Regions from separate parts of the Mycolicibacterium grossiae genome, predicted to be linked through region 1. Evidence: riboswitches for the same ligand, from Rfam matches in the RefSeq annotation. Region 1 holds a riboswitch; the other holds the start of a gene.
The links. Region 1 has a riboswitch for thiamine pyrophosphate ahead of thiC (phosphomethylpyrimidine synthase ThiC). Riboswitches for the same ligand answer to the same signal wherever they lie in the genome.
Positions count from the first base shown of each region.

Region 2: it holds a riboswitch for thiamine pyrophosphate, as region 1 does, so the genes downstream of both, FZ046_RS06810 (ECF transporter S component) here and thiC (phosphomethylpyrimidine synthase ThiC) in region 1, are expected to answer to the same signal.

Region 1 is NZ_CP043474.1:1,916,703-1,932,291, forward strand. It holds gene FZ046_RS09175 (ABC transporter permease subunit) at 1-472, shown strand, start outside; gene FZ046_RS09180 (M28 family metallopeptidase) at 487-2,010, shown strand; gene FZ046_RS09185 (M28 family peptidase) at 2,010-3,431, shown strand; gene ddaH (dimethylargininase) at 3,428-4,201, opposite strand; gene FZ046_RS09195 (HNH endonuclease signature motif containing protein) at 4,258-5,685, shown strand; gene FZ046_RS09200 (uracil-xanthine permease family protein) at 5,640-6,932, opposite strand; gene FZ046_RS09205 (APC family permease) at 6,952-8,115, opposite strand; gene FZ046_RS09210 (DoxX-related protein) at 8,170-8,436, opposite strand; gene FZ046_RS09215 (flavin-containing monooxygenase) at 8,470-9,960, opposite strand; gene FZ046_RS09220 (septum formation family protein) at 9,989-10,609, opposite strand; gene FZ046_RS09225 (alpha/beta hydrolase family protein) at 10,629-11,246, opposite strand; gene thiD (bifunctional hydroxymethylpyrimidine kinase/phosphomethylpyrimidine kinase) at 11,243-12,079, opposite strand; gene thiC (phosphomethylpyrimidine synthase ThiC) at 12,076-13,626, opposite strand; TPP riboswitch at 13,619-13,729, opposite strand; gene FZ046_RS09240 (MFS transporter) at 13,843-15,582, shown strand.
Region 2 is NZ_CP043474.1:1,408,369-1,423,957, reverse strand. It holds gene FZ046_RS06870 (MOSC domain-containing protein) at 1-105, shown strand, start outside; gene FZ046_RS06865 (APC family permease) at 318-1,790, shown strand; gene FZ046_RS27645 (carbohydrate kinase family protein) at 1,787-2,407, shown strand; gene FZ046_RS27640 (carbohydrate kinase family protein) at 2,335-2,814, shown strand; gene FZ046_RS06855 (aminotransferase class III-fold pyridoxal phosphate-dependent enzyme) at 2,843-4,111, shown strand; gene FZ046_RS06850 (class II aldolase/adducin family protein) at 4,108-4,758, shown strand; gene FZ046_RS06845 (TetR/AcrR family transcriptional regulator) at 4,857-5,459, shown strand; gene FZ046_RS06840 (serine hydrolase family protein) at 5,584-6,507, shown strand; gene FZ046_RS06835 (DUF4344 domain-containing metallopeptidase) at 6,522-7,406, opposite strand; gene FZ046_RS06830 (NADPH-dependent F420 reductase) at 7,585-8,247, shown strand; gene FZ046_RS06825 (AAA family ATPase) at 8,273-8,758, opposite strand; gene FZ046_RS06820 (energy-coupling factor transporter transmembrane component T family protein) at 8,800-9,570, opposite strand; gene FZ046_RS06815 (ABC transporter ATP-binding protein) at 9,567-11,057, opposite strand; gene FZ046_RS06810 (ECF transporter S component) at 11,054-11,680, opposite strand; TPP riboswitch at 11,672-11,780, opposite strand; gene FZ046_RS06805 (hypothetical protein) at 11,877-12,074, shown strand; gene FZ046_RS06800 (DUF445 domain-containing protein) at 12,081-13,316, opposite strand; gene FZ046_RS06795 (Abi-alpha family protein) at 13,313-13,870, opposite strand; gene FZ046_RS06790 (Crp/Fnr family transcriptional regulator) at 14,294-14,968, opposite strand; gene FZ046_RS06785 (SDR family oxidoreductase) at 15,111-15,589, opposite strand, start outside.

The sequences.
Region 1 (15,589 bases):
TGCCGCGAAAGCCATTGTCGCGGCGTCGTTCTCGGCCGTCGTCATCGCGGCCACCACGGTGGCGTGCATCGCGGTGGCCCGCGTCGCCGCGGATCCACTGGTGGGGGCGGGACTCTCACTCGCCCTGCCGGCGACGTGGCGGCTGGTGGTCGCGCTGGCGGTGTACGCCGCGGTCGCGGCGGTCCTGGGCGTGGCGGTCGGCGTGCTCCTGCGGCATGCGGCCGGAGCGGTGGCGGTGCTGCTGCTGTGGCCGCTGGTGATCGAGCCGATCCTCGGCAACCTGCCGAACCTCGGGCCGAGGGTGGGCCCGTTCCTGCCGTTCCTCAACGCGTTCGTCTTCACCGACGTGCAGTGGCTCTATCCGACGTACCCGATGCCGTGGGGACCGTTCGCGTCGCTGATCTACTTCGCCGTGGTGGTCGGCGTCGTGCTGGCCGCCGCCACCGCATCGGTGCACCGGCGCGACGCGTGACTAACGTGGGTCGGGTGCGACGGACGACGGCGGTGGCGGGGCGGAACTCACGGATCGCGGTGGCGCTCCTGACGGTGGCGGTGACCGGTCTGGCCGGCTGCGGCCGGTCGGGGCAGCCGGAGGAGAAGCCCGAGGCCGCGCCGCCCGCGGCGTCGCAGCCCGCCGCCGACTTCGCCGTGGGACAGCAGAACAAGGTGACCGTCGACGCGATGATGGCGCACCTGGGCAAGCTGCAGGAGATCGCCGACGCGAACGGCGGCAACCGTGCACTCGGGACGCCGGGCTATCAGGCCAGCGTCGACTACGTCGCCGGAGTGTTGCGGGACAAGGGCTTCGACGTCGCCACCGATGAGTTCGAGGTGCGGCTGCCGTTCGCCGACGAGCCGGCGTTGACCGCCGACGGCAATCCGGTGAAGGCCGCCGCGCTGAACTACACCATCGGTACCCCGCCCGAGGGCGTCACCGGCCGGCTGGTGCCCGCGCCCGCCGAACCGACGCCGGGCTGCACGGCCGCCGACTACGACGGTCTGCAGGTCCGCGGCGCCGTCGTGCTGGTCGACCGCGGGTCGTGCCCGTTCGGCGTCAAGCAGCAGGTGGCGGCCGAGAAGGGCGCCGCCGCCCTGATCGTCGCCAACACCGACGACGAGCCGATCGGCGCGACGTTGGGCGCCACCACCGACGTCGAGATCCCGGTGGTGGGGATCGGCAAGTCCGACGGGGCGAAGCTGCGGGCGGTGCCCGCGAACATGTCGCTCAAGCTCAACGCCGGCGTGCGAACCGAACGCACCCGCAACGTCGTCGCGCAGACCAAGACCGGGGACACGCACAACGTCGTCATGGCCGGCGCGCACCTGGACTCGGTGCCGGAGGGCCCGGGCATCAACGACAACGGTTCCGGGGTGGCGGCGGTGCTGGAGACCGCGGTGCAGCTCGGCAGTTCGCCGCCGGTGCGCAACGCCGTCCGGTTCGGCTTCTGGGGCGCCGAGGAACTCGGGCTCATCGGGTCGACGAAGTACGTCGAGTCGCTCGACGTCGAGGCGCTCAAGGACATCGCGCTGTATCTCAACTTCGACATGCTGGGCTCGCCGAACCCGGGATACTTCACCTACGACGGTGACCAGTCCGCGCCGCCGACGCCTGCGGTGCCCCGGGTGCCGGAGGGCTCGGCCGGCATCGAGCGGATGCTGGCCGCGTACCTCGGCGGTGCGGGAAAACCCGCCCAGGACACCGACTTCAACGGTCGCAGCGACTACGACGCCTTCACCCAGGCCGGTGTGCCCGCCGGCGGGTTGTTCGCCGGGGCAGAGGACAACAAGACCGCCGAGCAGGCCGACCTGTGGGGCGGGCAGGCCGACAAGCCCTTCGACCCGAACTACCACAAGCCCGGCGACACGATCGAGAACATCGACCGCACCGCATTGGAGATTCAGGGCCGCGGGGTCGCGTACGCGCTGGGGCTGTACGCCCAGGACCTCTCCGGGCGCAACGGCGTGCCGATCCGCGAGGACCGGACCCGGCACCGGGTCTCCGAGCAGTGATGCGGCGCGGCGCGGTGCTGGGTGCCGTCGTCGCGCTGACCGTGGCGGCGTGCGGATCCGCCGACCCGGCGCCGGCCCCGGCCGCCGACCCGGGGCGCGTACTGGCCGACGCCGTCACCGTCGACGCCATGATGGGCCACCTGCAGCGGCTGCACGACATCGCGGCCGCCCACGGCGGCTCGCGCGCCGACGGCACGCCGGGCTACGACGCCAGTGTCGACTACGTCGCGACGGTGCTGCGGGACAACGGGTTCGACGTCGAGCTGGCCGACTTCGAACGGGTGGTGCTGGCGGCACCGGGCAGACCGACGCTGACGGTCGCCGGGCGAGCGCTGCCCGTCGACCAGGCGTCGCTGCTCACCCCGACCCCGCGCGAGGGACTTCAGGCCCGCACGCAGCGCCCGCGCCGGGCCGCCGGGTGCACCACCGCCGACTACGGCGACGCGACGGTGCGGGGTGCGCTAGCGGTCGTCGACGACACCGGCTGCTCACTGGTGGAGAAGCAGAACGTGGCCAGTGACGAGGGCGCCGTCGGGCTCCTGGTCGTCAGCGAGGGCGGCGTGCCGGGACTGTTCACGCCCGGGTACTACCAGCAGCTCAAGGCGCCGGTCGCCGTGATCGGCCGGGACGTCGACGCACAGCTGCGCCGCACGTCGTCGCCCGTGCGCCTGGTGCTCGACGCGAAGGCCGGCACCGTGCGTTCGCGAAACGTGCTGGCACAGACGAAGACCGGTGACGTGCACCGCGTCGTCGTCGCGGGCGCGCACCTGGACTCCGCGCCGGACAGTCCCGGCATCAACGCCGATGGCTCCGGCGTGGCGGCGGTACTCGCGACGGCGGCGGCGCTCGGTGCCTCGCCCGGCGTCACCAACGCGGTGCGGTTCGCGTTCTGGGGTGCGGGCGAGGCGGGCGGCGAGGGTGCGGCCAAATACGTGGCGGGCCTAGGCGGTGACGGCGTGGCCGACCTCGCGATGTACCTCGACGTCGACCAGATCGGCTCGACCAACCCCGGCTACTTCACCTACGACGGCGACCAGTCGGGTGCCGCCAACCCGCAGGTGCCTGCGGCTGCCGTGCCGGCCGGGTCGGCCGGCATCGAGCGCACGCTCGCCGGCTACCTCAACCTCGCCGGGGTGCGGCCCGCCGACGTGCCGCTCGGTCGCAGCGGCGACTACGCGCCGTTCCTCGCCGCCGGCGTGCCGATCGGCGGCGTGACCACCGCCGCCAGTGGCCGCAAGACCGACGTGCAGGCGCGGCTGTGGGGTGGGCAGGCGGGGCGACCGTTCGACCCGAACTACCGGACGCCGCGCGATGACGTGACCAACGTCGACCGCGACGCCCTCGCGATCGTGGGTCCCGCGGTGGCGTTCGCGGTCGGGACGTACGCCCGGTCGACCGACGGGCGCAACGGCGTGCCCTAGCGGCGCAGGCGCACCGACAGGCAGGTGACGCAGCCCTCCAGCTTCTCGAACTCCGAGATGTCGACCGCGACGACGCGGTAGCCGCGGGACTCGAGCAGTTCCCTGGTGCGGGGTGCGGCGGCCGACAGCAGCAGGGTGTCGTCGCCGAGCAGGACGACGTGCGCGCCGGCTTCCTCGGGGACGGCGAGGAAGTGCTCGCCCCAGATGCCGGGGTCGTCGACGAGCGGCTCGTAGCCGATGACCGTGCCGTCCGGCAGCGCCGTCACCGCGGACTTCAGGTGCAGTACCCGCGACAGCGGAACCGCGACCACGTTGGCGCCCAGGGGCTGTAGGTGGGCGCGGAGTTGTTCGGCGCCTTCGTCGTTCGTGCGGCCCCCGACGCCGACCCAGACCATGCCGCCGTGCTTGAGGACGTCGCCGCCGTCGAGGGTGCCGGGCGCCTCGATGCGGACGATGCGGTAGCCCTGCTCGCGCACGGCGTCCTCGGCGGCCGAGATCTCCGGCCAGCGCTCCTCGGCGCCGGGGCGGCAGATCACCGCGAGGTCGCCGTAGACGACCATGGTGTCCTCGACGAACACGGCGTCGGGGCAGTCGGGCGCGGCCGGCACCTCGCTGGTGGTCCAGCCGGCGGCGTGCAGGGCGGAGACGTAGTCGTTCCACTGCCGCTCCGCCAGGTCCACGTCGACGTGCTCGCTGCGCTCGATGTGGGTGACCAGGCCGTGGGCCAGCAGGGGGGAGGGGCGTCGGATCAACGCGTGACGGGCGAGCATGGCGCAATGGTGTCACGGGCACATTCCTGTCGGTGCTCCCACCTACAATCGAACACGTGTTCGCATGGACGCCACCTGCCGAAGGAGCCGCGCTGCTCGCGCGTGCCGCCGAGGCGGCGCGTGCGGAGGCATCGGCGGCCGCCGCCCGGCTCGATGCGGTCGGTGCGTTCGTCGACGCGTGCACGAGCGCCGCGGGCGGTGCCACCGAGGAGTGGGCGGTCGACGTGGTGGCGGCCGCCGCGGCGGAGGTGGCTGCCGCGCTGCGGATCTCGCAGGGCCTCGCGGAATCCCAGGTGCGCTACGCCGAGGCGCTGCGCCACCGGCTACGCGAGCTGGGCGCCCGCTTTGCCGCCGGCGACGTCTCCGAGGCGGCGTTCCGGGCGGCCGTCTTCCGCACCGGGCTGATCGAGGACGCCGAGATCCTGGCGCGCGTCGACGCGACGCTGGCCCGCCGCATGCCGACGTGGGGGTCCGCCGGTCGCAGGGAGATCGACAAGCGCATCGACCGAGTGGTGGCCAGGGTGGACCGCGACGCCGTGCGCCGCCGCAAGGACTTCGTTGGGGGCCGCGGCGTCACCATCTCGCAACTCGTCGACGGGCTGAGTGAGGTGCACGCGACCGTGTACGCCACCGACGCCGAGGCGATCGCGCAGCGGATCGCCGCACTCGAACGGTCCGTGTGCGACGCGGATCCGCGTACCGCCGCCGAACGCCGCGCCGACGCGCTGGCCGTCGCAGCCCTCGGCGGTGACCGGCTGTCCTGCCGGTGCGACCTCGACGGGTGCACGGCCGGGGGTCGGGTCGTCGGCCCGGTCGTGGTCCACGTGGTCACCGACCAGGCGACCCTCGACGGTTCGGGTGACGGTGGAGCCGTCGTCCCGGGCTACGACGGACTGTTCCCGGCGGACCTCGTGGCCGAGATCGCCGCCGAGGCGAAGCGACGCCCGCTGCTGCCCCCGACCTCCGAACCCGAGCCGCGGTACCGCCCGTCGAGCCGGTTGGCGGAGTGGGTCCGCTGGCGAGACCTGACCTGCCGGTTCCCGAATTGCGACGTACCCGCGCACGGCTGCGACCTCGACCACACCGTCCCGTACGGCGACGGCGGGTCGACGCGGGCGTCGAACCTAAAGTGCCTGTGCCGTTTTCACCATCTCGTCAAGACGTTCTGGGGCTGGCGTGACGAGCAGTTCGACGACGGCACCGTGCTGTGGACTGCGCCGACGGGCGTCCGCTACGTCACCGTCCCGGGCGGTGTCGCGTTGTTCGGCGGGCTGGCCGCGCCGGGGACCGCGACGCCTGCGCCGAGCCCCGAGGGCCCGTGCACCGACCGGACCGCGATGATGCCGCACCGCCGCCGGAGCCGACGCCAACAACGGGCGGCCGACGTCCTCGCCGAGCGCACCGCCAACCACCGCGCCCGGATGGAGCGGCTGCGACGCTATGCCGGGGGCGGCACCCGTGACGGCACGCCACCACCGTTCTGAGCGGCGGTGCGGAAGCCCAGCGCCCGCATGCCGTGGTAGACCACCAGCGCGGCGATCGATCCCAGGGCGATGCCGGTGAACGTGAGATCCCCGGCTGTCCAGGTGAAGTCGGCGATGCCGATGATGAGCGGGATGGCCGCCGTCATCTGATTGATCGGCAGGCCGAAGTCGACGTGGTTGGTGAGCCAGATGCGGATGCCGAGCACCCCGACGAGCCCGTAGAGCACGACGGTGGCGCCGCCGAGCACGCCGGCGGGAATGGCGGAGATCAGCGCACCGATCTTCGGGCACATCGCCAGCACGATCGCCACCACGGCCGCCACCCAGTACGCCGCGGTCGAGTACACCCGGGTGGCCGCCATGACACCGATGTTCTCCGCGTACGTCGTGGTGGCCGAGCCGCCGCCCAGCCCGGCCAGCGTGGTGGCGACGCCGTCGGCGGCGATCGCGCGCCCCAGCAGCGGGTCGGTGTCGGTGGCGGTCATCTGCCCGACCGACTTCACGTGGCCGATGTTCTCGGCCAGCAGGGCGATCACCGCGGGCAGGAACAGCGGCAGCACCGCGAGGGAGAAGGTGGGCGTGGTGAAGTCGGGCAGGCCGATCCAGGCCGCGGAGTCGATGGCCGCCTTGGCGGCGGGGTCGACGTCGTCGAGGATCCACGCCAGCACGTAGCCCAGCACCACGGCGATGAAGATCGCCAGGCGGCCGATGATGCCGCGGAAGAACGCCAGCGTCGCGACCAGCAGCACCAGCGTCACGATGGCGACCAGCGGGCCCTTCTCGAAGTTGGCCTTGGCCGCAGGGGCCAGGTTGAACCCGATCAGCGCCACCACGGCGCCCGTCACCACCGGTGGCAGTGCCGCGTTCAGCCAGCGCGTCCCGACGACGTGCACCACGCCGCCGACGACGACGAGCACCAGGCCGAGCGCCACCAGTCCGCCGAGCGCACCGCCCGGGCCCTGCGAGCCGACGGCCGCCACCACTGGCGAGATGACGGCGAAGCTCGACCCGAGGTAACTCGGCAGGCGGTTGCCGGTGATGATCAGGAACAGGATCGTGCCGATGCCGGAGAACAGCAGCGTCGTGGCGGGCGGGAACCCGGTGAGCACCGGGACCAGGAACGTCGCGCCGAACATCGCCACCACGTGCTGTGCGCCGATGCCGATCGTCCGTGGCCAGCTCAGCCGCTCGTCGGGTGCGACGACCACGGCGTCGCGGGCCACGGGGGTCCAGCGCAAAGCGTTCACGAATGGGAACTACACACCATCACGGGGCGGTGTGCACGCCGATCCGGCGGCGCACGCCGAACGCCAGCGCGCCGAGCAGCACCACCGCGGCCCCGGACAGCACCGCGGCCGTCGGCAACGCGAACGCGACCACCACGCAGCCGATCAGCCCGATGGTCGGCACCACGCGGCGCCCGAGGGTGAACGCCGAGGCGTTGGCGATCGCGTAGTAGACCAAGACCGCGAACGACGAGAAGCCGATCGCCCCGCGGACGTCGACCAGCGCCACGACGACGGCGACCACGACGCCCACGGCGATCTCGGCGCGGTAGGGCGTGTCGAACCGGGGGTGGATGGCCGCCAGCGTGCCCGGCAGATGCCGATCACGGGCCATGGCCAGCGTCGTGCGCGAGACGCCCAGGATGAGTGCGAGCAGCGACCCGAGGGCGGCGACCACCGCGCCGACCCGGACGACGGGTGCGAGCCCGGGATGGCCGGCCGCCGTGACCGCGTCGGCCAGCGGCGCCGTCGCCGACGCCAGGCCCGAGGCGCCCAGTGCGGACAGCACCGTCACCGCCACCGCCGCGTAGACCACCAGCGTGATGGTCAGCGCGGTGCTGATGGCCCGGGGGATGACGGTCGCGGGGTCGCGGACCTCCTCGCCGAGCGTCGCGATCCGGGCGTACCCGGCGAACGCGAAGAACAGCAGCCCGGCCGACTGCAGCACCCCGCCCACGCCGACGCTGCCCTGAAACGTCGTCGAGCCGATGCGGCCCGGGTCGACGGCGACCACGACGACCATCACGAGGACGGCGAGCACCACGGCCACGATGACGCGGGTCAGCAGCGCCGACTTCTGGACGCCGGCCACGTTGACCGCCGTCAGGGCGAGCACGGCGGCGACGGCGACGGCGTTCGCGTGCGCCGGCCACGCGTAGGCGCCGACGGTGAGGGCCATCGCCGCACACGACGCCGTCTTGCCGACCACGAAGCTCCAGCCCGCCGCGTGACCCCAGAACGGGCCCAGGCGCTCCCGGCCGTACACGTAGGTGCCGCCGGACTGGGGGTAGCGGGCGGCCAGCCGGGCCGACGACGTCGCGTTGCAGTACGCCACCAGCGCCGCAATGGCCAGGCCGAGCGGCAGCCAGCTCCCCGCGGCGGCCGCGGCGGGCGCCATGGCGACGAAGACGCCCGCCCCGATCATCGAACCGAGGCCGATGACGACGGCGTCGAACGTGCCGAGGCGGCGCTTCACCGCCTAACGGTTGCGGACGATGTTGATCGCGAGATACGCGCCGTAGCCGACGAGGCCGGCGAGGGCCAGCTTGCGGGTGGCGGGCACGGCGATCCCGAGGCCGATCGCCGTCTCCAGCCCACCGTTGACGTAGATGAACTTCTGAGTGTCACGCGGAAAGGCATTGCGGGTGATCGACTCGAACGCGTCCGGCTTGACGAAGTGCGCCACCCCGGTGCCGGCGACGGCGAGTCCGGCGATGGTTGCGGCCTTCGAATTCTGTTCTGGCACGGTGAAACCCTTCTCTGCTACGGGCGAATCGGATCAGGCGATGCGGTAGTCGTCGAGCGGGAACTCGGAGGCCTCCCGGATGGCGGTCTGCGTCGACATCGGTCGCAGCAGGCTCGGCTCACCCTGGGGATTGAAGTAGTAGGACCGTGACGAGGTGCAGTTGCCGATCGTCCACAGCGAGCCGCCGAGCAGTTCGGTCATGCGGTCGAGGTAGGCGGCGTTGGCCTCCTCGGTGACCTCGAACGTCGTCGCGCCGCGGCGCTTCACCTCGCCGAACAGCCGCTCCATCAACCGCATCTGGTATTCCATCGTGTTGAAGAAGTTCAAGCCGAGGAACGCATACGGGCTGGCGAGACTGAGGTAGTTCGGGAAGTACGGCATGGAGACGCCCTGGTAGGCCTGGAAACGCGTGTCGCGCCACCACTTCCCGAGGTTGCGGCCCTCGCGGCCGATGACCTCGATGGCCGGGAAGTTGGCCTCCCACAGGTCGAAGCCGGTGGCCAGCACCAGGGTGTCGATCTCGGTCTTGGTGCCGTCGGCGTTGACGATGCCGTCGGTCGTGACGTGGTCGATGCCGGCGTCCTGCAGGTGCACGTGCGGCTTGGTGAACGCGCGGAAGTACTTGTTGGAGAACGTCGGTCGCTTGCAGCCGATGTCGTAGTCCGGCGTCAGCCTGCGCCGCAGGTCCTTGTCCCGGATCTGGATGAACTGGTGGATCTTGCACAGGTCCATCGCCGAGATGTTGAGCCGCCGGAAGAACGGCACCCGGTAGTTCACCACGCCGACGGTGATCATCGCCTCGTAGATCGTGTCGGTGATGGCGCGGACGATGCGCTGGGTGAACGGGATCCGCGCGAAGATCCGCTTGGTGCGCTCGGAGAACTCCAGGTCGACCTTGGGCGCGACCCAGATGGGCGTGCGCTGGTAGACGGTCAGCTCGGCGGCCGACGCCGCGAGTTCGGGGATGAGCTGCACGGCGGTGGCGCCGGTGCCGATGATCGCGATGCGCCGCCCGCGGGGATCGAAGTCGTCGTCCCACTCGGTCGTGTGGATGACGGTGCCCGCGTAGTCGGCGATGCCCGCGATGTCGGGCACCTTCGGCTGGGACAGGAAGCCGGTGGCGGTCAGCAGGTAGGTGGCCGTCAGCGTCGAGCCGTCCCCGAGCGCGACGCGCCACACCGAGGCGTCCTCGTCCCAGCGCGCGCCCTGCACCACGGTGGAGAAGCGGATGTGCTTGCGCACGTCGTACTTGTCGGCGACGTGATCGGCGTACCGCTTGATCTCCGGGCCGGGAGTGAACAGGCGCGACCAGTTCGGGTTCGGCTCGAAGAAGTAGGAGTACGTCGTGGTGGGGACGTCGACGGCGAGACCCGGGTAGTGGTTGACGTACCAGGTGCCGCCGAGGTCGTCCTCGCGCTCGAGGATGACGAAGTCATCGATGCCCAACCGCTTGAGCTGGATGGCCGCGCCGATGCCGGCGAAACCGGCGCCCACGATGACCGCGTCGTGCTGCTCCGAAGTCATGGAAGGACGGTACCAGGGGTAACGGCTACTACTTCAGCGTGCCGGTGCGCGGCTGGTCGAACGTGGCGATGCACGTCACGGCGCGGTCGCCGACGTCCCAGGTCTCCTTCGTCGGGTACAGGACGAACACCCCGACCGTCTCGTCGAGCATCGCGTCGGGGGAGTAGGTCGCCAGCTCCTCGGGGCACTTGTTCTGCCACTCGTCGATCGCCGCCGCGCCCGGGTAGTCGCCGTCGGGCATGTTCAGCACGGCGTACACCTCGCCGCCGTGCGGCTTGGCGCAGTCGACCGTCGGCAGGGTCATGATGCGCGACTCGGTCGGCACGTCGGTGATGCAGCTGCCGACCTGGACGTCGGTGGCCACGACGCGGTCCTTGAAGGCGAATGTCAGGACCGCGACGACGCCGATGCCGACCACGGCCAGTACGCCGACGACGACCAGGGCGATGATGAGCGGCTTCTTCGACTTCTTCGGCGGCGGCTGCGGCGGGTAGCCCTGCGGGTACGGCGTCCCGTAGGGACCCTGCTGGTAGGGCAGCGGCGGGGGAGGCGGGGGCGGGTAGCCCGGCTGCTGCGGATACCCCGGACCGTACGGCGGCGGCGGCTGCTGCCCGTAGGGCTGGTTCGGGTCTCCGGACGGCCAGGTCACCACCGGAACATAGCAGCAATCAGGGCAGCAGACCGATCGCCGCCGTGACCGCCAGCGCGGGCACGTCGAGGGTCTTCGAGCCGAGGTCGTGCCGGGCTCCGGTCACCTCGACGACTCTCGTCGGCGCGCCGACGAGAGCGGCCGCCGCGCGCACCTCGTCCACCGTCCCGAACGGGTCGGACGTGCCGTGGGTGAAGACCGTCGGCGCCGCGATCGCCGGCAGGTGTGCGGTGCGGGCGCGTTCCGGCTTGCCCGGGGGGTGCAGTGGATAGGAGAACAGCGTCAGCACGGCGACGTCGAGCCCGTCGGCGACCGCCATGGACGTCATCCGTCCGCCGTAGGAGTGGCCGCCCGCGAGCACCGGGCGGTCCGGGACCAGGGTGCGGGCGAGCGCGACGGCCTCGGCCACGCCCTCCTGATCGGCCGTCGCCGATCCGGACGGCGGGCCCTTCGGGCGGCGCCTGCGGTAAGGCAGGTCGTAGCGGACGGCGAGCCAGCTGCGGCGCGCCCACTCGTCGCACACGCGCACCAGCATCGGCGCGTCGCGGTTGCCGCCGGCCCCGTGCGTCAGGACCACCGCTCCGGCCGGCGTGCCGTCCGGGTGGTGCGCGACCCCGGCGATGGCGTCGAGTGTCACGACGCCGACAGCCGGAACAGCGCCGAGACCGGTCCGTGCCCGTGGCCCAGGGGATAGGCCGCGCGGAGACACTCGGTCACCCACCGCTTGGCGAAGGCGACCGCCGCGGGGACCTCCATGCCGTGCGCCAGCGCGGACGCGGCCGCCGCGGCCAGGGTGTCGCCCGCGCCGTGGTCATGGCCGGTGTCGATGCGCTCGGCGACGAACTCGTGGAATTCGCTGCCGTCGAACAGCAGGTCCGGGCTGTGTGCCGACGACCGCAGGTGCCCGCCCTTGACCAGCGCCCAGGCCGGACCGAGGGCGTGCAGCGCACGGGCCGCGTCGCGCTGGGTGGCGTCGTCGACGACCTCGATGCCGGTGAGGTGGCGCACCTCGTCGAGGTTCGGCGTCACCAGCGTGGCGAGCGGGAGCAGTTCGGAGCGCAACGCGTCGAGCGCCGACGGGTGCAGCAGGGGGTCGCCGTGCATCGATGCGCACACCGGGTCGACCACCAGCGGGGCGTCGGTGCCGAGGCCCCGCCACGTCTCGGCGACGCAGCCGATGATCTCCGACGACGCCAGCATGCCGGTCTTGGCCGCCTGCATGCCGATGTCGCCGACCACCGACTGAATCTGGCCGGCGATGACGTCGACCGGGATCTCGTGGAAACCCTGGACCCCGACGGAGTTCTGCACGGTCACGGCGACCACCGCCACCAACCCGTGCACGCCCAGCATCGCGAAGGTCCGCGAATCGGCCTGGATGCCCGCGCCGCCGCCGGAGTCTGTGCCGGCGATGGTCAGCACTCGCCGCGGGGCCGCGCCGGGCGGGGACAGGGGCAGGAAGTCGGTCACGGCGTGGCCTCCGTCAGGGGCAGCGGGATCCGGTCGCCGTGCTCGGCGCGGATGTCGTGACTGATACGCATCGAGCAGAACTTCGGGCCGCACATCGAGCAGAAGTGCGCCGTCTTCGCGGGCTCCGCCGGCAGCGTCTCGTCGTGGAACTCCCGCGCGGTGTCCGGGTCGAGCGCCAGGGCGAACTGGTCGTGCCAGCGGAAGTCGAAGCGCGCCTTGGACAGTGCGTCGTCGCGCTGCTGCGCGCCGGGGTGGCCCTTCGCGAGGTCGGCGGCGTGCGCGGCGATCTTGTAGGTGATGACCCCGTCCTTCACGTCCTTGCGGTTGGGCAGTCCGAGGTGTTCCTTCGGGGTGACGTAGCAGAGCATGGCCGTCCCGGCCGCGGCGATGATCGCGGCGCCGATCCCGGACGTGATGTGGTCGTATGCCGGCGCGATGTCGGTGGTCAGCGGACCCAGCGTGTAGAACGGCGCCTCGTCGCACAGTTCCTCCTCGAGGCGGACGTTCTCCACGATCTTGTGCATCGGCACGTGGCCGGGACCCTCGGTCATCACCTGCACGCCGTGCTCCCTGGCGACCGTCGTCAGCTCCCCAAGGGTGCGGAGTTCGGCGAACTGCGCCGCGTCGTTGGCGTCGGCGATCGAACCCGGCCGCAGTCCGTCGCCCAGGGAGAAGGTCACGTCGTGGCGGGCGAGGATCTCGCACAGCTCGCCGAAGTGCTCGTAGAGGAACGACTCGCGCTGGTGGGCCAGCATCCAGGCGGCCATGATGGAGCCGCCGCGGCTGACGATGCCGGTGACCCGGCGCGCGGTCAGCGGAACGTGGCGCAACAGCACCCCGGCGTGCACCGTCATGTAGTCGACGCCCTGCTCGCACTGCTCGATCACGGTGTCGCGGTACAGGTTCCACTCCAGCCGGGTGGGATCGCCGCCGACCTTCTCGAGTGCCTGGTAGATGGGGACCGTCCCCACGGGCACCGGCGAGTTGCGCAGAATCCACTCCCGCGTCTCGTGGATGTCGCGGCCGGTGGAGAGATCCATGATGGTGTCGGCGCCCCAGCGGGTGGCCCACACCATCTTGTCGACCTCCTCGGCGATCGAGGACGTCACCGCCGAGTTGCCGATGTTGGCGTTGACCTTGACCGCGAACGCCTTGCCGATGATCATCGGCTCGCTCTCGGGATGGTCGTGGTTGGCGGGGATCACCGCCCGGCCGCGGGCCACCTCGTCGCGCACCAGTTCGGCCGGCATGCCCTCGCGTGCCGCGACGAAGGCCATCTCGGCGGTGATCTCGCCGCGCCGGGCGCGCTGCAACTGGGTGCCGCGGTCGCGCACGACGCCCGGCCGCGACGGCAGGCCGGCATCGAGGTCGATGGCGGCACGAGCGTCGGTGTACGGGCCCGACGTGTCGTACAGGTCGAGGTGGTCGCCGGTGGTGAGGTGCACCCGGCGGAACGGCACGCGGCCGCCGTCGGGCAGCACCCGGTAGGTCTTGGTGCTGCCCGTGATGGGGCCGGTGGTGATGGTGGGTTCGCTGAAGACAGCCATTCTCGACACTCCCTACGCCGGCATTACCCGGTCAGGTTCATACGGTCGACGGCCCGCTAGCCGTCCTCTCAGCGCACTGGTGTGCGCTCCCGCGCGGACGTCACACAAGCTACCCCAGCTTCCTCGGGTGTGCGTGACATCGGGAATGCGCATCGACGCGGACTCATTAACTTAGGTAACGTATGTGTTTTGGGGACCGAGGCGAAGAGCGGTGACGTGACCACAGAGATCGAAGCGACGACCAGAACCGACGCCGAAGGGGTGCGGACGGCGCGCCGACGCCTGCGGATGGACCACGATCACCCGCACTACAAGTGGATCGTGTTGTCGAACACCACGCTCGGCACGCTGTTGGCCACCATCAACGCGTCCATCGTCTTGATCTCGCTGCCGGCGATCTTCCGCGGCATCGGCCTGAATCCGCTGGCCCCGGGCAACGTGAGCTACCTGCTGTGGATGCTGATGGGCTACCTCGTCGTCACGGCGGTGCTCGTCGTGCCGTTCGGGCGGCTCGGCGACATGCTCGGCCGCGTCCGCATCTACAACCTCGGCTTCGTCGTGTTCACCGTCGCCGCGGTGGCGTTGTCCTTCGACCCCTTCCACCTCGGCGGCGGCGCCGTCTGGCTCATCGCCTGGCGCGTCGTGCAGGGCGTCGGCGGCGCGATGCTGATGGCGTCCTCGTCGGCGATCCTCACCGACGCCTTTCCGGCGAACCAGCGCGGCATGGCGCTCGGCGTCAACATGGTGTCCGCCGTGGCGGGGTCGTTCCTCGGCCTGCTGATCGGCGGCGCGCTGTCGGAGTGGCACTGGAAGGCCATCTTCTGGGTCGGCGTGCCGATCGGCCTGGCCGGCACCATCTGGAGCCTGCGGTCGCTGCGCGAGCTGGGCGCCCGCACCCCGGGCCGCCTCGACTGGGCGGGCACGTTCACCTTCGGCATCGGGTTGACGGTGCTGCTCACCGGGATCACGTACGGCATCCAGCCCTACGGCGACTCGTCGACCGGCTGGACCAACCCGTGGGTGATCGGCGCCATCGGCGGTGGCCTGCTGCTGCTGGTCGTCTTCTGCCTCGTCGAACTGCGCGTGGCGCAACCCATGGTCGACGTCCGGCTGTTCCGGTCGGCGACGTTCGGCATGGGCAACCTGGCCGGCCTGATGTCCTCGGTGGGGCGCGGCGGGCTGCAGTTCATGCTCATCATCTGGCTGCAGGGCATCTGGCTTCCGTTGCACGGCTACGACTTCGAGTCGACGCCGCTGTGGGCTGCCATCTACATGCTGCCCGTCACGGTGGGCTTCCTGATCGCCGGTCCGCTGGCCGGCTCGCTGTCGGACCGCTTCGGTGCGCGCCCGTTCACCGTGGGCGGCATGGTGCTCATGGCCGGGTCGTTCGTGGCGCTGGTGCTCATCCCGGTCGACTTCGACTACTGGGTGTTCGCCGTGCTGATCTTCCTCAACGGGCTGGGCGGCGGCATCTTCACCGCGCCGAACACCGCGGCCATCATGTCGAGTGTGCCTGCCGCGCAACGTGGTGCGGCCTCGGGCGTGCGGGCGACGTTCTTCAACGCCGGGTCGTCGCTGTCGATCGGCATCTTCTTCTCGCTGATGATCGTGGGCCTCGCGAACACGCTGCCCTCGGCGCTCAGCTCGGGCCTCCAGGACCAGGGCGTCTCGGCCGACGTGGCCCACCAGGTCGCCGGGCTGCCTCCCGTCGGCAGCCTGTTCGCCGCCTTCCTCGGGTACAACCCGATGGCCGAGCTGCTGGAGCCGTACCACGCCCTGCAGCAGCCCGGGGTCGACGCCGCGGCCCTGACCGGCAATGCCTTCTTCCCGCACCTCATCGCCGGTCCGTTCCACAGTGGCCTGGTGGTGGTCTTCGTCGCCGCGGCGGTCATGATGGCGATCGGCGCGGTGGCGTCGATGTTCAACCCGGGGCGGTACGCGACGCCCGACGCGTGACCTCTCG
Region 2 (15,589 bases), 510 kb from region 1:
CTCGTCGACTCCTTCGGCCTGGGCCGGCTGCCGTGCGCCGGCGCCTACCTCGAGGTGATCGCCGAAGGCACCGTCGCACTCGAGGATTCCTTCGTCCTGGACTGAGTCCGCGTCGCGACTTCCCCGTCGGACGGCCCGACGCCGCAACGCGTTTCCATCGCGTTACGAGTTCCCGCCCCTCTTGTTTTATTTCGGACGCCCGCCTAACTTACGAGCTACGGCGCTGCTCCCCCGGTGTGCTCGACGACCGCGTGATCCCGAGTTGCAGTTCTCAGCCGACGACGACCCGTCCTGCGACGCTCCGGAGGAGATACCCGATGTCAGCACCCGCACCCGACGCCGCGGCCCCCAGTGGCACCTCGGCGCCGTACGCCCCCGCGGAACCGACGCACTTCAAGGCCAACCTCGGGACGAGCCGGGTGGCCCTCCTGGTCGTCGCGTGCGCCGCCCCCCTGGGATCGGTCATCGGCAACACGCCGATCGGATTCACCCTCGGCAACGGGGCGGGGCTGCCGATCGTCTTCCTGGTCGCGGGCCTGGTGCTCGGGTGCTTCGCGGCCGGGTACGTGGCCATCAACAGGGCGGTCCCCGGCGGCGGGGGCTTCGCGCGGTACGTACACGCCGGCTTCGGCCCCGGCGCGGGTTTGGGGGCCGCTTACGCAACGACACTGGCCTACGGCGCCGGGACCATCGGAATCACCGCTGCCGCAGGGTACTTCGCCGATGTCATCGCCCAGGGACACGGGTTGCACCTGCCCTGGTGGGTCTACTCCGTCGTCGCCATGGTGATCGTCGGGGCGCTGGGTCGGCATGCCGCCGACCTCAGCGCCACCGTGCTCCTCGTCATGATCGTCGCCGAGTTCGCGATGCTGGTCGTCCTCGACGTCCTCATCCTGGCGCACAGCGGCATCTCCGCGCTGCCGCTCGACGTCTTCTCCCCGGAGCACGTCTTTTCCGGCAGCATCGGGCCGGCCCTGATGATCGCGTTCACGTCGTTCATCGGCATCGAGTCGGCCGTCATCTACGCCAACGAGGCGCGCAATCCCGGCACGACGGTGCCCCGCGCGATCTACCTTTGCGTCGGGGTCATCTCGGTGTTCTACTTCCTCACCATCTGGCTCATCGTCGGGTCGGTCGGCGTCGACGAGATCGGCCCCCGGGCCGACGAGGCGCAGGGCGACCTCCTGTTCGTGCTCTCCGGTGAGCAGGGCGGCAGCGTGCTCGCCACGCTGATGCAGATCTTCTTCCTCACCAGCGTGCTGGCGTCGCTGGTGGCCCTGCACAACGCGACGACGCGGTACCTGCAGACGATGGGCACGCAGGGCACGATGCCGAAGTTCCTCGGCGTCCTGCACTCCCGCACGCAGGGGCCCGCGCGCGCGAGCGAGGCGCTGTCGCTCCTGACCGCCGCCCTGGTCGCCGTGTTCGCCCTCGTGGGGGCCGACCCCTACCTCGGCATCTACACCAGCCTCGGCGGGCTGTTCACCGTCGGCATCGTCGCCATGCAGGGCGCCGTCGCCGTGACCGTGGTCGTCTTCTTCCGTCGACGCCGGGACGGCCGAATCTGGAAGACCCTGGTGGCGCCCGCCATCGGAGCCGTGGGACTCCTCACCGCCACTGCGTTGATCATCGCCAACTACTCGGTGCTGACCGGTACGGAGGACACCATCCCGAACCTGCTGCCGTGGTCGATCCCCCTCGCGTTCGCCGTCGGATTCGTGGTCCGCCGCCTCCGGCGCGGCGCCGTCGTCGACTTCGATCCCGCACCGCCGTCACGGCAGCCGGCGTGACGGCGCCGGCACGCGCGCCGTGGGGCGCGGTGGCGGTGGTCGGCCCCCACATCGTCGACGTCCTCGGCCGGCCGGTGTCCGAGATCCCCGCCGGCCAGGGCAGCGCACGCCTCGAGGAAATCCGGCTCACCGTGGCGGGAACCGGTGGCGGAGCGGCGGTCGACCTGGCCAAGCTGGGGTGCCGGGTGTCCTCCTTCGCCGCCATCGGCGACGACGTCCTCGGACATCTCCTCACCTCCCAACTGCGCGCCCACGGCGTCGACGTCGACGGCCTCGTGGTGCGACGCGACCAGGTCACGTCCGCGACGATCCTGCCGATCCGACCCAACGGAGATCGGCCGGCGTTGCACGTCCCCGGGGCGACGCCGACGCTCGTGGCCGCCGATCTCGACACCGGTGCCCTCCTGGCAGCGGACGCCGTCCTGCTCGGCGGGCCGGAGACCACGCCGCGGCTGTGGGAACCCGACGGCATCGCGATCCTCGAGGCGGTGCACGCAGCCGGCACGCCGATCTTCGTCGACCTGTTGCACCCACGCCCGACACCATGGCGATGCTCGCCCCGCTGCTGCCGATGGTGGACTGGTTCATGCCCAACGACCTGCAACTGCGGGGTCTGACCGGTTGCGACGACCTCGTCGACGCGGCGGGGGCGCTGCTCGCCCGAGGCGTCGGCGGCGTCGCCGTGACGGTCGGCGAGCACGGTGCGCTTCTGGTCCGACCGGGTACGGGCCCCGTGACGGTGCCGGCGTTCCCGACGACCGTCGTTGACACCACCGGCTGCGGGGATTCGTTCAACGCGGGGATGATCACCGGTGTGCTCGCCGGATGCGCGGTGGAGGACGCGGCGCTGATCGGTTGCGCCTGCGGGGCTCTGGTGGCGACCGGTCTCGGCTCCGACGCCGGCATCGACGACCTGTCTGGCGTCCTCGCGCTCATCGACACCCACCATCCCGACGTCGCCGACCGCATCCACCGCACCCTCGACCAGCACACCGCGCGCGCGGGTGTCGCGCTCGAGTCTTGAACCCGCCGCCACGAAAGGCAGAACGACCATGACCACGCACGTCGACGCGGGCACCGACCCGCGTCACCGCACCGTCGACACCGACCTCCGCCGTCGGGCCGCCGCCGTCGTGCCCAACGGCATGTATGGCCACCTCGACATGCGGACCTTTCCGGCGATCCCCCAGTTCATCGCCCGCGCACGTGGTGCGCGCCTGTGGGACGTCGACGGCAACGAGTACGTCGACCTCATGTGCAGCTGGGGACCGGTGATCCTGGGCCACGCCGATCCCGTCGTCGAGGAGGCCGCCGAACGCCAACGCCGACAGGGCGATTGCCTCAACGGTCCCGCTCCTGTCATGGTCGAGCTGGCCGAGGCCCTGGTCCGTACCGTGGCCCATGCCGACTGGGCGATGTTCGCGAAGAACGGCACGGACGCAACGACCATGTGCTGCACCATCGCTCGAGCCGCCACCGGCCGTGACGCGATCCTCGTCGCCGCGGGCGCCTACCACGGCGCCGCGCCGTGGTGCACCCCGTTCCCCGCGGGCGTCACCGCCGCAGACCGCGCGAACCTCCTGCACTACCGGTTCAACGACATCGCCTCCATCCGCGCGGCCGTCGGGGACAAGACCGACCGCGTCGCCGCCATCATCGTCAGTCCGTTCCGCCACGACGCGGGATTCGACCAGGAACTCGTCGACCCGGCCTTCGCGCGGGACGTGCGGGCGTACTGCGACGAGATCGGCGCAGCGCTCATCCTCGACGACGTCCGCGCCGGCTTCCGCCTCCACCACGGCGGCAGCTGGGAGCCGCTCGGCGTCCACCCGGACCTGACGCCGTGGAGCAAGGCCATCGCCAATGGCCATCCCCTGGCCGCCGTCACGGGAACCGACCGCTACCGCGAAGCGGCGGGCAGCATCTTCGTCACCGGCTCGTTCTGGATGGGCGCGGTGGCCATGGCCGCCGGCCTCGCCACGCTGGGAGAACTCGAACGGCGCGACGCGGTGGCCCACATGAGCGAACTCGGCGGGCAGCTCCGCACGGGCGTCCTCGACAGCGCCGCACGGTGGGGATTCGACGTCACCTACACCGGCCCGGCGCAGATGCCCAACCTCGCGTTCCGCGACGACGTCGATCACGCCCTCGCGATCGCCTTCAGCGCCGAAGCCCAAGCGCGTGGGGTCTACGTCCACCCCAAGCACAACTGGTTCGTCTCGGCCGCGATGACGTCCGACGATCTCGACATGGCTCTCGGCGGTCTCGACGGCGCCTTCGCCGCACTGCGGGCCCGGCACCCGCAGCACGGCGCCCGATGACACCAGACGTTTCCGGCCTCGACGACGCGCGCAGCGACCTCGCCGCCCGCTGCCGGGAGCTGGCGGCGCAGGGGCTGGCGCTCGCCGGCGCGGGCAACGTCAGCACCCGTACCGGCGAGCACGTCCTGATCACCCGGTCGGGGTTGCGCTTCGACACCGCGCACCCGGACGACATCACCGTCCTGACCCGCTCGGGTGCGGTCCTCGACGGGGCCCGGCCGTCGTCGGAGACGGGGCTGCATCTGGGCATCTACGAGCGGACGTCGGCGACCGCCGTGGTCCACACCCACGGCCGCAGTTCGGTGGCCGTGGGCCTGGTGTGCGACCGGATGCCGCTGGTGCACTACAACCTGCTGCGACTGGGCGGCAGCATCCCGACCGTTCCCTACTTCCTCTTCGGTTCCGACGAACTCGCCGACGCGGTCGGGAAGGCCGTCGGCGAGGGGTTTTCGACGGTGCTGCTGCGCAACCACGGTGCCGTGAGCACCGCCCATTCCGTCGGCGAGGCCGTCGAACACGCCTGCCTGCTCGAGTGGCTGTGCGACGTGTACCTCGCGGCGCGCAGCATCGGTTCTCCCGCTCTGCTCTCCGACGCGGATCTCCAGGCGGTCGCCGCGCAGTCCCGACGACTGTCCTACGGCTCCTGACCGGCGCGAGGCGCACACCGTCACCGTCCTGCGGCCTCCGGTCGGTCGTTGCCGCCGCGTCCTAGACTCGGTCCGACGCCGATCGCCGAGGGGAGCCGATGCCGAAGATCGTCGACCACGACGAACGCCGCGAGGAGATCCTGCGCGCCGCCATCCGCGTGATCGAGAGCGTCGGCCTCGACAACACCACGACACGTGCCATCGCCCAGGAGTGCGGCTACTCCAACGGAGTCCTGAGCCACTACTTCCAGGACAAGGACGACATCCTGCGGTCGATCCTCAGCAAGACGCACCGCGAGTTCATGGAGCGGGTGGCCCGCAGCATGCGCGGCAAGGACGAGTTCGGGCGGCTGTGGGCGCTGCTGCTGCAGAACCTTCCCCTCGACGACGACCGGCGGGTCGAGACGCTGATGGAGATCACCTTCTGGCCGCGCGCCCTCTCCAACCCCGCCCTGCGGGAATTCCAGGTGGAAGCGGCCAGCGATCTGCTCGCGCGGCTCCGCGAACTCATCGCCGACGTCCGCCGCGTCGGTCTGCTCGACAGCGACCTGACCGATGCCGCCATCGCCGAACTGCTCATCGCGGTCATCGACGGCCTGTCCGTGCACGCCGAACTCTTTCCGAAGCGCCTTCCCGCGGCCTATCAGAAGAAGCTGATGCGAATGCAGTTGACGGCGTTGGGTTTTGCCGAGACGACGTAGCCGGGCGGCTTGCGGTCCGCGGACGATAGATCTCGCCCGGCTGCGTGAAACGTCTAGATTGGGTAATCAGTGGGCGCAGCGTTGACCCCGCTCCCGTGGATCACCGCCTGGTCGGAGGAAATGAATGCGTCGACAACTGAAGAAGTCGCTGGCGACGGCGACGGCGATCGCCGGTGCGGTGGTTCTGCTCAGCGGCTGCGAAGCCCGCGTCTGGGGTGCGCCACCGGCCGCCGATGACACCTCGCCCGCCGTCACCGGGCCGGCGCCCGCACCGGCGCCGCCCGCAGCCCCGCCCGGCGAGCCGGTCGCATCGTTCGACGGTCTGGACGCCCGCGTCCGACAGGCGACTGCCGATGCCGCCGCATCGGGCGCCGACATCGAGGCGGTCGTCATGGACCGCACCACCGGGCAGACCGTGTCCAACGGCGTCGCGAAGCCCTTCCCCATCGCGTCGGTCGTCAAGCTCTTCATCGCCGACGACCTCCTGCTGCGCGAGTCGCAGGGGCAGGCGACGCTGTCGGACGCCGATCGCCGATCGCTCGACGTGATGCTGCGTTCCTCCGATGACAGCGCGGCGCAGACGTTCTGGGATCGCAGCGGCGGCAACGCCGTGATCGCCCGCGTCAAGGCGAGGTACGGCCTGCCGGGTACGACGGCACCGTCCAACGGACACTGGGACGTCACGACGAGCACGGCCGCCGACCTCGTTCGCTACTACGACATGCTCCTCGACGGCACCGGCGGACTGCCGCCCGAACAGACCAACGTCATCCTCGGCAACCTCGCCCAGTCGACACCGACGGGCACCGATGGGTATCCGCAGCGCTTCGGCATCCCTGAGGGTCTGTACGCCGAGCCGGTCGCGGTGAAGCAGGGCTGGTTCTGCTGCTGGAACGGTGGCAACCAGCTGCACGTCTCCACCGGCGCGATCGGGCCGGACCGTCGTTACGTGATGGCGATCAGTTCGCTCGAGCCGGACGACGCCGCGGCGGCACGCGCCACCATGACCCAAGCCGTCAAGACCATGTTTCCGGGAGGGAAGGTCTAGCCGGACCGTCGCCGTCAGTCCTTCAGGTGTGGGCCGAGAAGCGTCGACCATGCGCGGTCCAGCTTGAACCACTCGTCCTCACAGCGTTCCGCGCGGCGCTCGGGCAGCATGCCCTGGTCGACGAGGTAGGCCTGGCCCTCCGGGTCGGCGCCGTACACCCAGCACAGCAGGTTGAACTTGCGCGTCTCGTTGAGTGAGTGCTCGTCGGCGAATGCATCGTCGTCCACCTCGTCCTCGAGCTGTCCGTAGTAGTCCCATTCCCGGGCGGAATCGACGACGGCCTTCACGTCGTCCGGATCGAGTGTCCCGTCGTCGTCGGGCTGTAGCAGCATGAAGGCGGCGAGTTGATCGGCGACGTCCTCCTCGCGACCCGTCGCCGGGAGGTCGTACAGATCGATGGTCATGTGACCCATCTCGTGGAAGAACGTCGCGATCTCGACGCCGACCGCGGACGCGACGGGATCGACGTCCCCGGCCTTGGTGAAGATGTCGAGCCCGGACATCGGATCCTCGTAGCAGATCGTCATCGCGCGATCCTCGGGACTCCAGAACGCATTCGGTTCGTCGCACTGCGCACCGATCAGCTGGATGTCCTGCGGCAGCTTCAGCAGGTCGTCGGCGTCCTGCGCCATGGTGTCGAGGACCTGATTGTCCTGCAGCAACTTTCGGCCATCGATGGCTTCCTGGCTGGTGGCCTCGTCCCACCGGACGATCATGCGGCCATCGGCCGGTTCGGGTGCCGCCGCGTCGGCCTGCACCGCGGTGGTCGCCGGTCCGGGCCGCTCGGCGGTGACCTCGGACGGGCCGGCGGCGTCGTCGCTGCTGCATCCCGCCAGCAGGACGGCGCACACGGCAAGGGGCCACAGCGGCCGGCCCGCCCAGATGCGTTGGGTGGTCATCTCTCCCTCAGGGTTATTGACGCGCGCGATGGTTCGGCGCCTCCCGAGGATAGGCAACGGGCTGCGGGATGGGGGCGTGTTCGCGAAGGGACGTGGACTATCGACGGGCCCCCCGCGGTTGTAGCTGAGCAGTGGCCGGCGCGACGAACGACGGCGGCGCGTGCAGGAAGGTGCCAACGTGCGAATCGGAATCATCGGAGCAGGGCTGATCGGCGGGACGTTGACGCGGCGTCTGCGGGAACTCGGCCATGACGTGGCGGTCGCCAACTCGCGCTCGCCCGAGACGCTCGGCGATCTCGCCGCCGAGACCGGCGCGACGGCGGTGTGGGCGAAGGATGCGGCCCGCGACGCCGACCTGGTGATCGTCAGCATCCCGCAGAAGAACGTGCCCGACCTGGCGACGGGCATCGTCGACGAACGCCGTCCGGGCGCGCCCGTCATCGAGACGAACAACTACTACCCGCAGCAGCGCGACGGCCGCATCGACGCGATCGAGGACGGGATGGTGGAGAGCCAGTGGGTCGCCGAGCAGATCGGCGCGCCGGTGTACAAGGTGTTCAACGGCATCTGGTGGAAGCACCTCCTGGAGAGCGGGAAGCCCCACGGCACGGCAGGTCGCATCGCGCTGCCCGTCGCGGGCGACGACGGACCCGGCCGCGACCTGGTGCACGACGTCGTCGACGCGTTGGGCTTCGATCCGGTCGACGCCGGGCCCATCTCGGAATCCTGGCGGCAGCAACCCGGTTCGCCGGTCTACGGCAAGGACCTCGATGCCGACGGGACCCGCCGAGCGCTCGCCGCTGCCTCGCCGGAACGCACCGCGGAATGGCGCGCCACGTAGCGCCGCAGCCCTACCCTCAGCGGCATCAATCCGTCACGACGATGTCGGCCAGCCCGTGCGGGTCGTGGCGGTCGATGTGGTCGCGCTCCTGTGCCGCCCAATGGTCCCAGTGTGCGGCCAGCGTGTCGCCGTCCCGTCGGAGCGCACGTTGCTTGCGGATGGGCTCCGCGCACTCGACCCAGATCGCGACGTCCGCAAGCGCCCGCGTGGCGGGCGTGAGCGCCCCGCACCCCTCGACGATGAGCGGCCGGTCGTGTGCGACGGTGTGCCACTCGGCGGGCGACGAGGTGACCCAGCTCCACCGCTGCCACCGACCAGCATCTCCCCGGCGCCGCGGCGAAAGTAGCTCCGCGCGCACGTGTTCCGCGCCGGCCAGCAGGCCGTCCCACCCCGGGTAGACGGCGTCGAGGTGCACCACGACGCTGCCGGGCCAGCGGCGTTTCAGGTGCCGGGCGAGCGTGGTCTTGCCGGCACCGGAGCGTCCGTCGATCAGGACGGTGCTCGCTGCCACGCGCACGAGGTGGCGACCGATCGCGTCAACGTCCAATGCAGTCAGCGTCCAATGAAGTTCCAGTGCCCGCTCAGCACCGATGCGCCGACGGCCGTGGCCGCGATGACGACGCCCGCGGCGATCAACGCCGCGTCCCGCGCGTGCAGCGACGACGGACGTGCCCAGGTCCGCGTCGGATGGGCGCCCAGGCCGCGGGCCTCCATGGCGGTGGCCAGCATGGAGCCGCGCCGGATCGCAGACACCAGCAGCGCGAAGGCCTGGCCCGCGGTCCGGCGGACGCGGGCGTGGTCGCCCACGCCCCTGGCGCGGCGGGCATGCCCGATGGTGCGCCAGTCGTCGCCGAGGATCCCGACGAGACGGATTCCCGCCAACGCGCCGAGGACGAAACGCGACGGCATCCGCAGGACCTGACCGAGCGCGTCGGCCAGTTCGGTCGGATCGGTACCGATGAACAGGGCCACCGACGGTAGCGCGATCGCCAGTACCCGCAACAGCGTCGCCAGTGACAGGTCGATGGATCCGTCGCTGACGGTGACGAGCAGGAAGTGCCAGTGGATCGTCCCCGACGGCTGTCCGTACAGCAGGATGGTGAGCGCCGTCAGCACGGCCGCGAGCCCAAGCGGCACCAGGCGACGGACCAACGCGCGCAACGGGATTCGCAGAACGGCGATCACCAGGACCTCGAGGACGAGCGCCGTCGATGAAGACACCCAGTCGACGCTGAGGACGAGCGCGCCGGCGATGATCGCCGTGGCCGCCAGCGTCGCGACGGGGTTGACGCGCCGAGTACGGCTCGTCGGCGGCGCCGTCACGACGCCACGGCCGGCGCGGGCTGCGCCGGCAGGTCGATGCGTCGATCGGCCAGCACCTCGACGAGGTCGAGGTCGTGGGTGCCGGCCACCACCGCGATGCCATCGTCAGCGGCGGCCGCCAACAGTCGGACGAGTTCCTCCCAGGTGGTGCGGTCCTGGCCGAAGGTCGGTTCGTCGAGCACGACGACCCGCGGCCTGGTGGCGAGCACGGTCGCCACGGAAAGTCGGCGCTTCTCGCCACCGGAGAGGGTGTAGGGATTGGCGTCGGCGAGGTGGGCCAGCCGAAGCCGTCCGAGGATCTCGTCGACGACGCCGGTGACCGCCGCGTCGGAACGCCGCAGCGCACGCGGTCCGAGCGCCACCTCGTCGCGCACCCGACCGGTGAGGAACTGGTGCTCGGGATCCTGGAAGACGCTGCCGATGCGGGTGAGCAGTTCGCGCGAGCGCCACCGGGCCGGGTCGCGTCGCCGCGGGTGCGGCGCCAGGTCGGCGGCCGCCTCCAGGCGGCCTCGCCGCGCCGGCAGTAGACCGCCGAGCGTCAGCGCGAGCGTGGACTTGCCGACGCCGTTGGGCCCGGTGATGACCGTCGTCGTGCCCGAGGGGATGTCGACGTCGAGACGGTGCCGCAGGGACGGGGCACCCGGCTGGCCCACCTCGAGTTCGGACGCGGTCAGCTGACTGTCCCGGTCGGTGCGGCGGGTGCGGGTGAGCTGGGGCAGTGCGCCACCGGGCACCCAGACGCCGGCAGAGGTGAGGTGCTCGCGTTCGCGGGTAACCGTCTCGTCCGGCGGCCCGTCGGCGATGACTTCGCCCGCGGCGCCGAGCACCACCACGCGGTCGACGACGGGCAACCAGACCGACGTGCGGTGTTCGACGACGACGAGCGTGGCGCCGGTGCGCGCTGCGGCGACGGCGACGGCGTCGCGGACCTCGAGGACGCCCTGCGGATCGAGGTTGGCCGTCGGTTCGTCGAGGAGGATCACCCCGGGTGCCATGGCTAGGACACCGGCAAGTGCGAGGCGCTGCTTCTGCCCGCCCGACAGCGCCGACGTCCGGCGGTCGAGCGGGAGGTGCAGCCCGACCGCGGCGAGGCTCTCGGCGACCCGGGGCCAGATCGCCTCCCGGGGTACGCCGAAGTTCTCCATGCCGAAGGCGACGTCGTCACCGATGCGCGGCAGGATGACCTGGCCGTCGGGATCCTGCAGGACCATGCCGATGCGCTGCCGGTTCTGCGCGGGCGGTGCGCCGTCGACGAGCAGCTGCCCCGTCTGGTGACCGTCTTCGCTGCCGCCGAGGAGGCCGGCGAGGCCGAGTAGGACGGTCGACTTGCCCGAGCCGGACGCTCCCAGCAGCAGCACCCGCTGCCCGGGTGCGACGACGAGGTCGAGCCCGGAGATCGTCGGGCGTGCACGTCCCGCGTGCTGCCATCCCCAGTCGCGGGCCTCGATCCGGGCGCCGCCCGCATGGTGCGGACGCGGCGGAGTCACGAGGGGTCGGCTTGGCGGACCTGACGGCCGGAAGCGAAGCGCGACAGCGCGCCGGTACGGGCCAGGGCGCGCACGACGAACCACGACACCACCCCGGCGAGGACGGCACCAGATGCGATCCCGGCGATCGTGTAGACCGCCGCAAAGGCTGCCGTCGAGCCGGGGTACCAGAGGATCAGGTCGTTGATCGCCATCGCCAACCCCGCCGCCGCACCGGAGAGCGCCGCGGTGGGCAGCCCCCACCGTCGATAGAGGAACAGGGCGAAGACGAGTTCGGCTGCCAGGCCCTGCACCAAGCCGGACTCCAGGGTCAGGATCCCCCACTGATTGCCCACCAGCGCCGAGAGCGATGCGGCCACCATCTCGCCGTACAGTGCCGCGCCCGGTTTGCGCACGACCAGCGCGGTGAGCACACCGGCGAAGAGCCAGCCGCCGCCGAGCAGGGCATTGAGGCCCGGCAGGACCGCGCCCAACGGTGCGCTGATCGGATTGACGGCGACGTTCCAGAGCACGAACACCAGTCCCGACGCGACGGCGAGGACGCTTGCGACGACGATGTCGATCACCCGCCAGCGAGGTGTGCGGCGGGTGCCGTCGTGCATCGAGCCCAAGGACGTCGTCATCGCTTCACTCCCTACGCCGGCATGACCCGGTCAGGTTCGTACGGTCGACGGCCCAGCCGTCCTCTCAGCGCGCCCGTTGCGCGCTCCCGTGTGGTGTCACGTCCGAATGTAGGCCACGACCACGCGCGCGGCGACGTCCGGCCGGCCGCGGCGGTGTCGTGGTTTGGATCGGGGCCATTCCGGTAATCGTGATGCGGTGATGAGGGGTATAGCGCTGGTGATGGTGAGTGTGGCCGCGGCGGCGTTGGCGGTCGTCGGTTATCTCACCGGTGCGGCGACGATGACGCTGGCCGCCACGGTCGCGGCGGCACTGCTGGCGGCCACGGGACTGTTCGTGGCGAATCGCGCGGACGCCGCTGCTGTCGACGAGCCGTTGGCTCCTGCGACCAGCTGACGTTGGTCACCCCGCGAGCAGCAGGATGAGCTGAGACTGCAGCTCGCCGAAGAGGAATCCCAACGCGGCACCGAGGACGACGATGATCCACTCGTCGTCCTTGAACGCCGGGCGCAGCAGGTTCTCGTAGGACAGTGCGTCCAGCTCGCGCATCTTGTCGATCATGGTGTTCTCCAGGTCGAGCCGCTGCGCGGTGTAGGCCTCGATGTGGGCCGACGTCTCCGGAAGGCGCTCGATCATGGAGGCGGCCACGGTGGCCTTCATCTCCTGGTACTGCCGGCCTCCCACCAGTGTGATGATGCGGCCGGTGAAGCCCAACTGGTCGTCGATGGTGCGGGAGATCTCGGTCTGGATGACGTCGAAGAACTTGTCCGACATCGGCCCGGTCAGCAGGCTCTCCATGATCGCCTTCGGCGTGAAGATCTCCTGCGCCATCAGCGCCGCATAACCCCGGATCACTTCCTCGCGGCGGGCCTGGAAGACGCCCTGCCAGCGGACGCCGGGCATGACGGATCGCCGCTGCAGCGGTCGGAAGATCATCTGGAGCGCCACGTAGTCGGTGAGGCCGCCGGTCAGTAGGCCGAACAGCGGGAGCGCCAGGTGCCATCCCGTGAGACCGAAGACCACCATCTGGATGATGCCGATGACGAAGCCGAAGACGAGCCCGGCGCGGATGAGGAACGTGAAGGCGGGGCGGCCGATGTCCTGGAACACCGCATTCAACGTCTGCTTGTCGCGGACGAGGTTGGTCACCACCATGTGCTTGATGTCGAAGATCTGATCGACCTGGTCACGGAACTCGGTGAACATTGCCCGCGACGCCGCCGGGATGCGGCCTTCGACGTTGGCCACGATGAGCTTCTTCACCCGGTCGGGCGTCGCTCGCCAGACTTGGGGCTGAAACGACGACATCATGGTGTCGACGAGTTCCTCGGCGGCGTCGTGCAGCGGCGCACCGAGTTCTGCGGCGAGTTCGTCGGGATCGATCTTGTCGAACATCTCCTTGGGGTCGATGATCCCGGAGGTCAACGAATCAACCGCTACCGCAGCCATCTTCGGTGCGCGCTTCGGGATCTGCCCCTGCCAGCCGAGGTACGGCGGAATGCCGCGGAACTCCACCGGATGGAACATCATCTTGAGCGCGAGGATCTTCGTCGCCCACCCCACCAGGGCAGCGCCCAGCGGTATGGACACGTACACCCACCACGGGTAGGAGAACGCGTGCGCGAACAGTTCCGTCATGTGACCGCCTCCCACAGATCGCGTCCCAAGTCGGACATCCGCACCGAAGCGCGCACGATGCGCGGCGGCCGCAGGCCTCGTCGCGCCGTCTTCAGCGCGGCGTTCACGGCCGCGTCGGTCAGCAGCAGCTCGTATTCATCGCGCATCGACTCCACTTCCGGCCCCATCGTCACCACGCCGAGCGACTGCAGTCGCGTGAGATACCCAGGGGTGTGGTGCGGAAGTGACACGCCGGCGGCGCGTCCGACCGTGGACGCGTTCTGTGCGGCCCACGCGGCGCCGCCCGGCTCGGCAACGTGGATGACGGGGTAGACGGACCCGTCCGACAGCGCCGCGAGGATGCGCGCCTCGTCGGGCACCAGCCGTTCGATCAACGCCCGGTGCAGGGTCTCCCTGCTTTGCGCCGGGTTGGCGTACATCGACCGGGCCATCAGCGCGTCGAGCACCTCTCCTGCCGAGGGTGGTTCGATCGCGCGCGGCTCCACCGACGTCGCGGACGCGCTCTCGGGCGGGGCCTTCCGGAGCGCACCGGTGTCGGAGACCTCGGCGTGCACGGTCGGCGGACGTGATCCGGGAACGAGCCGATCGACGAACAGCATCATCGACCGGAGTGCCCGCCACAGCCACCAGAGCGGAATCACGCGACGTGCCTCCGACCGTTGCGCGCTATCTCGGCGATCGGGTCACCAGCGCCGGGCGGCGCATCGTGGCCGTGGATCCACGGCGGTCGTCCCGCAGTGCCTCTCCGTCCGCGGTGATGATGCTCGTCTCGCCATGACCCACACACCAGGGAACCGCACCTTCCACGTTCGCCACATGAGGAACACCGCGAGGTTCTCCCCGGCGCGGGCCACCGACGGCACCGACGCCGAACTTGCTCGGCGCGGGCGGGCACGCCGCAGACCACGGTAGAGATCGACGTGATGCTATGCAACTGCTCAGCACCACGTCCGTGGCATGACGGACCGGCCCGACGCCTAACGGGCCCGCCGCGCCAGCCGCTCGGGTGCCTCGATGAAGACCGTCTTGCCCTGCACGCGAATCCAGCCGCGCTGGGTGAACTCGCCGAGTGCCTTGTTCACCGTTTCCCGCGACGACCCCACCAGCTGCGCCAGCTCGAGTTGCGTGAGTTCGTGGTCCACCCGCAGGGCAGCTCCCTCACGCACGCCGAAGCGCTGGGCCAGGGTCAGGAGTTGCTTGGCGACGCGGCCGGGGACGTCGGTGAAGATCACGTCGGTCACGATGTCGTTGGTGCGACGCAGCCGCCGGGCCAGAACGCGCAGCAGTTGCTCGGCGATCTCCGGATGGTCGCGGATCCACACCGACAACGCCGCCCGGTCCATCGACATGGCTCGCAAGTTGGTCAGCGTGGTCACCGTGGACGTGCGCGGTCCGGGGTCGAACAGGGCGAGTTCGCCGAAGATCTCCGCCGGGCCGAGGACTGCGAGCACGTTCTCCCGACCGTCCAGCGCGCGCCGGCTGATCTTCACCTTGCCCTCGACGATCACGTAGAGCCGGTCACCGGCGTCGCCCTCCAGGAACACGCACTGACCGCGGCGGAAGGTGACGGGGTCCAAACGGCCGGTCAGTTTGGCGACGGCCGCGGGGTCGACCCCCTGGAAGATGCCGGCGCGCGCGAGCACCTCGTTCACGTAGGAGTCCTCTCAGCACCATGGCAGATGATCGCGTCCTGGGTGTGCATCTCGATGTCGGCGACAGCCGCCGTCACCGACCAGGAGCGGACCTACGTTACACATTCACGAACGGATGTCACGCGTGATTCGCAATGACGCCTCATCGCAACTGTTCGGTGGGGCGGATGAGGATCTCGTTCAGCGACACGCGCGCCGGGCGCGTGACCGAGTACACGATGGCGTCGGCGATGTCCTCGGAGTGCAGGGGATCACCGACGGTGGCGTCCGGGGCGTTCTTGGCATGGCCGGTGGTCATCTCGGTGCGCACCACGCCGGGCTCGATGCCGCTGACGCGGACCCGGTGCGGCGAGAGTTCCTGTCGCAGCGCTTCGCTGAATGCGACGACGGCGTGCTTGCTTGCGGAGTAGACGTTGCTGTCGGGCGTCGGTACCCGACGTCCGGCGATCGAGCTGATCATCACGAGGTCGGCGATTCCGCGAGCGCCCCGCGCCGCCGTCACGAGGTGCGGCAGCGCGGCGTGAGTGACGTTGAGGACGCCGTTCACGTTGACGTCGACCATCCGGTGCCAGTCCGCGAGGTCCGCCTCGACGGCCGGCCCGTTGGCCAGGAAGCCGGCGT